DNA from 2 places in the Pectobacterium peruviense genome. Region 1 is predicted to be linked to the other one. Evidence: predicted binding sites of a transcription regulator. Region 1 holds the regulator's gene; the other holds the start of a gene.
What was found. The regulator CRP, encoded in region 1, controls carbon source genes, mostly activating them, when cyclic AMP is high. The targets are predictions, from matches to a motif close to ATGTGANNNNNNTCACAT.
Positions count from the first base shown of each region.

Region 2: cdd (cytidine deaminase) is a predicted target of CRP. The motif match lies at 1,831-1,848, and genes of this name have one in related genera.

Region 1 covers NZ_CP161826.1:476,372-480,588, forward strand. Annotated here, with positions in the region: one part of gene DUT67_RS02120 (IS3 family transposase) at 1-297, shown strand, start outside; one part of gene DUT67_RS02120 (IS3 family transposase) at 297-1,201, shown strand; gene crp (cAMP-activated global transcriptional regulator CRP) at 1,225-1,857, opposite strand; gene DUT67_RS02130 (OsmC family protein) at 2,233-2,640, shown strand; gene DUT67_RS02135 (phosphoribulokinase) at 2,749-3,618, opposite strand; gene DUT67_RS02140 (YheU family protein) at 3,743-3,979, opposite strand; gene DUT67_RS02145 (hydrolase) at 3,981-4,217, opposite strand, start outside.
Region 2 covers NZ_CP161826.1:2,967,376-2,971,592, forward strand. Annotated here, with positions in the region: gene DUT67_RS13455 (glycoside hydrolase) at 1-406, shown strand, start outside; gene DUT67_RS13460 (CidA/LrgA family protein) at 632-1,039, shown strand; gene DUT67_RS13465 (CidB/LrgB family autolysis modulator) at 1,039-1,734, shown strand; gene cdd (cytidine deaminase) at 1,910-2,800, shown strand; gene DUT67_RS13475 (NAD-dependent malic enzyme) at 3,010-4,217, shown strand, end outside.

The sequences.
Region 1 (4,217 bases):
CCGTCGTTGAACAGGTCGAAAAAGGCGAGATGACCTATAAACAGGCCCAGCAGCGATATGGCATTCAGGGGCGCTCCACCGTTCTTGTCTGGCTGCGTAAATATGGCCAGCTTGACTGGAGTCCCGGACTTCCTGACCTGATGAAAAGGAAACTGCTTGTGGCTCAGACAAATACCCCACTTACACCCGAGCAAAGAATCAAAGAACTTGAAGAGCAGCTTAAGCTGGCGAATCAGAAAGCTGAGTTTTTTGAATCTGTTATCAACGTCCTGAAAAATGATTACGGGGTAAGTGTCGTAAAAAAGCGGCCCGGCAAGTCCTTGCGCAGAGTCAGGCCCCAAAAGTCACCGTGACACGCGCATGCCAGCTCCTGGGGCACAGCAGACAGGCATGGTACCAGCATAATGCAAGGTGCAATAAACGACATGAACACAATAGTCAGGTTCTTGATTTTATTGCCCGAGTTCGGTGCCGTCAGCCACGTATAGGCACACGCAAACTCCACTCTCTGTTGAACCGTCAGGCAGGTGAAACACTCAATATCGGGCGTGACCGCCTGTTTAGCCTACTGGGTAAACACCGGCTTCTGGTACCCGTAAAGCGGGCATACCACAAAACGACCAACAGCCATCATCGTTTTTACCGGCATCCGAACTTGCTGAAGTCTGGCCCCGAACAGGTTACTGTCCTTCAGCCGGAGCAAGTCTGGGTCGCCGATATTACTTATCTACCAGTACGCAGTGGCACGGTCTATCTGAGTTTGGTCACGGATGCCTGTTCCAGAAAAATCATGGGTTACCATGTAGGGGATAATCTGCAAACTGAAAATGTGGTAAAAGCCTTCAAACGTGCGTTACGACAAAGAAAAACAAAAGGGCCGTTGATACACCACTCTGACAGAGGGCTACAATACTGTTCAGCGCTTTACCAGTCGGTACATGAGAGAAATGGGATAACCTGTTCAATGACAGATGGTTATGACTGCTATCAGAATGCGCTGGCTGAACGGATAAACGGCATCCTGAAAAATGAGTTTTTACTCTCTCGCCCAGCTAATCTGGCACAAGCGAGGAAAATGGTAAAAGAATCTGTGGCGATTTATAACCATGAGCGGCCACATCAGGCCCTGAAATACAAAACGCCCGATGAGGTTCATCAGGCGTTTTACAGGCAGAAAACTGTCAACCCATATCAGGACTAGTCATAGGGTACCGCGACAAGGGTTTAGCGAGTGCCGTAAACGACGATCGTTTTACCGTGCGCAGAGATCAGATTCTGGTCTTCTAACATTTTCAGAATGCGGCCCACGGTTTCACGCGAGCAGCCAACGATTTGCCCAATTTCCTGACGGGTAATTTTAATTTGCATGCCATCTGGATGCGTCATGGCATCAGGTTGTTTGGCCAGGTTGAGTAAGGTTTGGGCGATACGGCCGGTCACATCAAGGAAGGCGAGATTGCCGACTTTTTCTGAAGTAACCTGAAGTCTGTTTGCCATTTGCGCAGACAAGCGCATGAGGATATCCGGGTTAACCTGAATGAGCTGGCGGAATTTTTTATAGGAAATTTCAGCCACTTCACAGGCGGTTTTTGCCCGAACCCAGGCACTGCGTTCCTGACCTTCTTCAAACAGGCCGAGCTCACCAATAAAATCGCCCTGATTGAGGTAGGAAAGAATCATTTCCTTGCCTTCTTCATCTTTGATTAGCACTGCTACAGAGCCTTTCACGATGTAGTAAAGCGTTTCTGCTTTTTCACCTTGGTGAATCAGCGTGCTCTTCGATGGATACTTGTGAATATGACAATGGGAAAGGAACCATTCGAGAGTTGGGTCTGTCTGCGGTTTGCCGAGAACCATTCGCTATCATCCTCTGTTGTAATTCACTGCGCAAATTACAGGGGTCAGAGTTCCCTGTACGGCGTGTTTAACTGCTAAAAAAAATAAAATTCAGTCTAGGCAGAATGACGTCAGGGAATATACTGGAACCACTGTACCCTTGGTTTTTCGGTTGCTGCTTTGCCGCACCGTAAACGTGGCTGGGTATTTCTGGCTACGTCATCATCTTCTTCGTTTCTGGGTTTGTCCAGAAAAGGTCTATTCTATTTTCGTTTTAACACAGCTTTAAGGATGTGTCTTGTGTTGTCTCGCTTCAGCATGACAAAGCTCTGATTAACGCTGGTTTTTGTACAGTAACGGTATAAATTTTCAAAAAATTTTTAGTGGAGAGGCATCATGCAGGCTCGGGTAAAATGGGTTGAAGGCTTAACGTTTTTGGGCGAATCCTCATCGGGACATCAGGTATTGATGGACGGTAATTCTGGCGATAAAGCGCCCAGTCCGATGGAAATGGTGTTGATGTCCGTAGGGGGATGCAGCGCAATTGATGTGGTATCGATTCTGCAAAAGGGCCGTAATGATGTGGCGGATTGTGAGGTGAAATTAACCTCAGAGCGTCGGTCTGAAGCACCGCGCTTATTTACCCATATCAATCTGCATTTTATTGTGACGGGGAAAGGGCTGACCGATAAAGCCGTCGAACGTGCCGTCGAGCTGTCAGCGGAAAAATACTGTTCTGTGGCATTGATGCTGGGTAAAGCCGTTGAGGTGACACACAGTCACGAAATTAGAGTACTGCCATAATTCCTTTCTCTGAGCACTAATTCTGGTTACTTAAGCCCATTATTAGGGGAAACACAGGGGGGCCCGTAGAGAGGCCTCACCCTGTGGTCTCCGCGTGTATCTCGATGCTTATTCTATCGTTTTCCCTTCGATTAACCGCTGCACCAGCGGTGCCATGATTAATTCCATTGCCAGCCCCATTTTCCCGCCGGGAACGACCAACGTGTTGATGTGGGAGATAAACGAGCCCTGCAACATGGCGAGCAGATAGGGATAATCAATATTATCCAATCCCTGAAAGTGGATGACGACGAAGCTTTCATCCAGTGAGGGGATCGACTTGGCAGCAAACGGGTTGGAGGTATCCACGGTGGGTACGCGCTGGAAGTTGATATGGGTGCGAGAGAACTGCGGCGTGATATAGGTGATGTAGTCTTCCATGGAGCGGACAACGGAATCCATGACCGCTTCACGCGAGTGGCCGCGCTCATTGACGTCACGGATCAGCTTTTGTATCCACTCCAGGTTGACGATCGGCACCACACCGACGAGCAAATCGACATGCTGTGCCACATCATTTTGTTCGGTGACTACGCCGCCGTGCAGTCCTTCATAGAATAGGATGTCGGTAGGTTCTGGCATCGGTTCCCACGGTGTGAACGTCCCAGGAACCTGGTTATAGGGAATCGCTTCATCATAGGTATGAAGGTATTTACGCGTCTGACCACACCCATGTAGGCCATATTCAATAAACGACTGTTCCAGCAGGCTGAAATCATTCGCTTCTGGGCCGAAGTAGCTGATGTGGCGTCCTAAATCACGCGCTTTGCGGATTGCCATATCCATTTCCGGGCGGGTATAGCGGTGAAAGCTGTCACCTTCCAACTGGGCTGCGCGTAGGTCGAACTGTTGGAATATCTTACGGAAGGCCAGACTGGTGGTCGTGGTTCCCGCTCCGCTGGAGCCCGTAACCGCAATAATCGGATGTTGATGTGACATAAGGCGCGTGACTCCGTGATCTCGATGCCCGCATAGACTGAAAGCCTGCGCGCATTCTCAAAAATGACGTAATTGTTCCCATTGTTAGCATGTTTGACGCGTTCTTTCACGTCTTTCGCCATGCTCAATAAGGGGCATGTCCACCGGCATTGAGCTGACCGCGCGGCATAATGTTTAGCGTTTCATGTAACTCAGACCACACCAAAACGACTTCGCCGGATTGGAGCTGACTGCGGATATCTTCGACTTTCTGCGCCAGCGAGCGCTCCTGTTCGCCGTAATCGGTGCCTTCGCGCAGCACGAAAGATTCGATGATGTTATCCAGCGTTTCTGGATCGAGCTGTTGCCAGGGAATTATCACGCTATGTTTCCTGAGTAAAAATTGTTTCTGAATAAAAAGAACCGGTGGCGTGGTCCAAAAATGGACTAAGCCAATTGGGAATGCGCTGTTCCAGCCACATTTCCGGTTTCAGCAATGTTCCACCGACGAAGCCGACATGCCCACCGTGTTCCGTTAGCTGATACTCAATATTAGACGGTAACTGCGACAGATCGGGAATGACCTCGGACGTCATGAAAGGATCGTCCTTCGCGTGGAT
Region 2 (4,217 bases), 2.5 Mb from region 1:
TGCAACGGGCACTTACAACGCGGCTTATGACATTTGGTTTCATACCACCGATAAAGCTAGCTGGGACTCCTCCCCTACCGACGAATTGATGATCTGGCTAAATGATACCAATGCAGGTCCTGCAGGTGATTATATTGAAACAGTTTTCCTCGACGGTAGCAGTTGGAATGTATTCAAAGGCTGGATCAATGCGGATAATGGTGGGGGCTGGAATGTCTTTTCTTTTGTCCATACTTCCAACACTAACAGTGCATCACTCAATATTCGTCATTTCACCCACTATTTAGTGGAAACAAAGAAATGGATGAGCGATACAAAATATATCAGCAGCGTTGAGTTTGGCACCGAGATCTTTGGCGGAGAGGGACAAATCGCTATCACCGAATGGAGCGTAGACGTAAAATAACGCGTCTTGCGTTTCAACGCCTCCTTGGTAAGCAGCCAATGAACACGTTAACGCAGGGCTGAACCGGATTGCTCTCACCGACTTTCTCTTTTTATTTTCAGTTAAGACAGGCGTTGCTCGTTCTTTAGGCTGAAAAGCCGTCTCCCCCGTAACAAGATTCGTGAGCTGTGGCACGTAAATTCCATTAGCGTTATGATAGTCCCCTCTGCTAATCAGGAATTTCCCATGCGTAATACGTTCACCGTTTGCTGGCAGTATTTACGCGCTTTCGCATTGATTTATCTCTGCCTGCTGGCAGGCAATGCGGTATCCGCGTTACTTCCGTTCACTATCCCCGGCAGTATCATTGGCATGCTGGTCTTGTTCACTCTACTCGCCTCGCAGATCCTGCCCGCTCAGTGGGTAAAACCGGGCTGCCACCTCCTTATTCGTCATATGGCGCTGCTGTTCGTCCCCATTGGCGTTGGCGTTATGAATTATTACGATCTGGTCAGCCAGCAGTTTGGCCCTATCGTGGTTTCCTGTCTGATCAGCACCTTTATTGTCATGTTGGTTGTGGGTTTCAGTACCCAGATTATGCAGCGTGAACGAGTCATGGCTGGCGATCGCACGCCGCCGAAGGATAACGAATAATGTTCAGCTATTTGTGGTGGTCGCTGCCTCTTACTCTGATCGTCTTTTTCGCCGCACGTAAGCTGGCCGTATTGACCAAGATCTCTCTGTTGAACCCGCTGCTGGTATCGATGGCGATTATTATTCCACTGCTGCTGGTGTTGAAGATTCCCTACGAGCACTATTTTCAAGGTAGCAAAGTGCTTAACGATCTGCTGCAACCTGCGGTAGTCGCGCTGGCGTTCCCGCTTTATGAACAGCTACACCAAATTCGCGCGCGCTGGAAGTCGATCCTTAGCGTGTGCTTCATCGGTAGCCTGACGGCGATTATCTCTGGCACGCTGGTGGCACTGTGGATGGGTGCATCGCCAGAAATCGCCGCCTCAATACTGCCAAAATCTGTCACTACCCCCATTGCGATGGCTGTCGCTGGCGCGATTGGTGGTATTCCGGCGATCAGCGCCGTTTGCGTGATTTTTGTCGGTATTCTTGGTGCCGTATTAGGCCACAGCCTGTTCAACCGTGTGGGCATCAAAACCAAAGCCGCACGTGGGCTATCGATGGGCACCGCCTCGCATGCACTTGGCACGGCGCGCAGCGCAGAGGTCGATTATCAGGAAGGCGCATTCAGTTCACTGGCGCTGGTCATATGTGGGATCATCACATCGCTGATCGCTCCGCTGGTATTTCCCGTGCTCTTGCACTTTGCTGGCTGAAGCCTGATGTGAACGATGTGTACCCGCATCGTTCACGCTATAAAATTGAGATACATCTCGCATTTAGTAGTTAATTTGCAGTCATTTCATTCAACAAAGAGATTTTGATCACAATTTATTGCTACTCTGCTCCCTAACATGACGTCATTGACGGGTAATTAGAGAGTAAGCCGACATGCATCCACGATTTGAAAACGCCTTCCAGCAATTATCTGCCAGTTTGCAAGACGCGCTCGGCCCATTGATCGATAAACCAGATTTCGCCGCCATGCTAACCGCTGACGAGGTGAGTGCAGTATGCGAGGCTACCCTACTAGACGCCGATGCGTTGGCCTTTGCACTATTGCCTCTGGCTGCCGCCTGCGCACAAGCCTCTATCTCGAATTTTCAGGTTGGTGCCATTGCGCAAGGACTCAGCGGCAATTTCTACTTTGGTGCCAATATGGAGTTTACCGCCGTTCAGCTTCAGCAAACGGTGCATGCAGAACAAAGCGCCGTCAGCCATGCCTGGCTGCGTAATGAGCGTGGATTGCGGGCCGTGACCGTGAACTACACGCCATGCGGCCACTGTCGCCAATTTATGAATGAATTGCGCAATGCGGCGTCACTACGTATTCAGTTGCCGGGTCGCCAACCAGCCGTACTCAGCCACTATCTACCGGATGCCTTTGGCCCCGTCGATTTGCAAATCGATACGCTGCTGATGGATGACGTCAACCACGGTGCGACCTTGCAGAATGTGAATGCGCTCACGCGTCAGGCGTTGGATGCTGCCAACCGTAGCCACGCCCCCTACAGCAACGCTATCAGCGGCATTGCGCTGGAAACTACAAGCGGCAACATCTATACCGGACGCTACGCAGAAAATGCCGCGTTCAACCCTAGCCTGCCACCTTTACAATCCGCGTTGAATTTGATGAACCTTGCTGGCGAAGATTCGATCACCATTAAGCACGCGGCTGTCGTTGAACGCCGTAATGCGGTTGTCAGCCACTGGGCGATCTCACAAATTATGTTGGCCGAGCTGGGCTGCACCGACGTTGAACACCACTTTATTGAGGAATAACAGCAGAGAGAAGCGCAAAATTTAAGCGGCATGAGGATGAAAAAAGAGAGGTGAATCGATAAAGCCTGTATTTCAGCCAAGATGCAAGCCATCTGTAACTATTTAAATTAACATTTTCTGTACATATTCTCTGGGTAATTTAAGATCCTCAGCAGTTTTTCATCGACAACACCTGAGTGTCTTTTCTGTTACCCGAAGAGTAAAAAGTCATGGAATTAGAATACGAAAGCAAACGTCCTCTCTACATCCCCTATGCTGGTCCGATCTTGCTCGAATTTCCCCTGCTGAATAAAGGCAGCGCATTTACTGAAGAAGAACGCGCTGATTTTAACCTTGCAGGCCTGCTGCCAGAAGCCGTTGAAACTATCGAAGAACAGGCAGAACGCGCCTGGCGCCAGTATCAGGAATTCAAACACGATATTGAAAAACACGTATACCTGCGCAACATTCAGGATACCAACGAGACACTGTTCTACCGCCTGCTGGATGGTCACCTCAGTGAGATGATGCCAATCATCTACACCCCGACCGTTGGCGAAGCCTGTGAACACTTCTCTGATATCTATCGCCGCGCCCGTGGCCTGTTTATCTCCTACCCTAACCGCGCACATATCGACGATATGCTGCAAAACGCCACCAAACAAAACGTGAAAGTCATCGTGGTGACCGACGGTGAGCGTATTCTGGGTCTGGGCGACCAGGGTATCGGCGGTATGGGGATTCCGATCGGTAAACTGGCACTGTACACCGCCTGTGGCGGCATCAGCCCAGCCTACACCCTGCCAGTCGTTCTGGACGTGGGCACCAACAACCCGCAGCGTCTGAACGATCCGCTGTATATGGGCTGGCGCCATCCGCGTATCACCGACGACGAATACTATGCATTCGTTGACGAATTCATTCAGGCCGTGAAGCGCCGCTGGCCGAATGTGCTGTTGCAGTTTGAAGACTTCGCGCAGAAAAACGCCACGCCGCTGCTGAATCGCTATCGTGATGAAATCTGTAGCTTTAACGATGACATTCAGGGCACCGCGGCCGTCGCTATCGGTAGCCTGATTGCCGCCAGCCGCGCAGCAGGTACACAGTTACGCGATCAAACAGTTGCCTTCCTGGGTGCAGGTTCCGCAGGCTGTGGTATCGCTGAACAAATCATTGCGCAGATGAAGTCAGAAGGACTGAGCGAAGAAGAAGCACGTGCACGCGTCTTCATGGTTGACCGTTTCGGTCTGCTGACGGACAAACTGCCGAACCTGCTCGATTTCCAGAGCAAGCTGGTGCAGAAAAGTGAGCTGCTGGTTGATTGGGATTGTAACAGCGACGCGATTTCACTGCTGGAAGTGGTACGCAATGCCAAGCCGACCATCATGATCGGTGTATCCGGCCAGCCGGGTCTGTTCACGGAAGAAATCATCCGTGA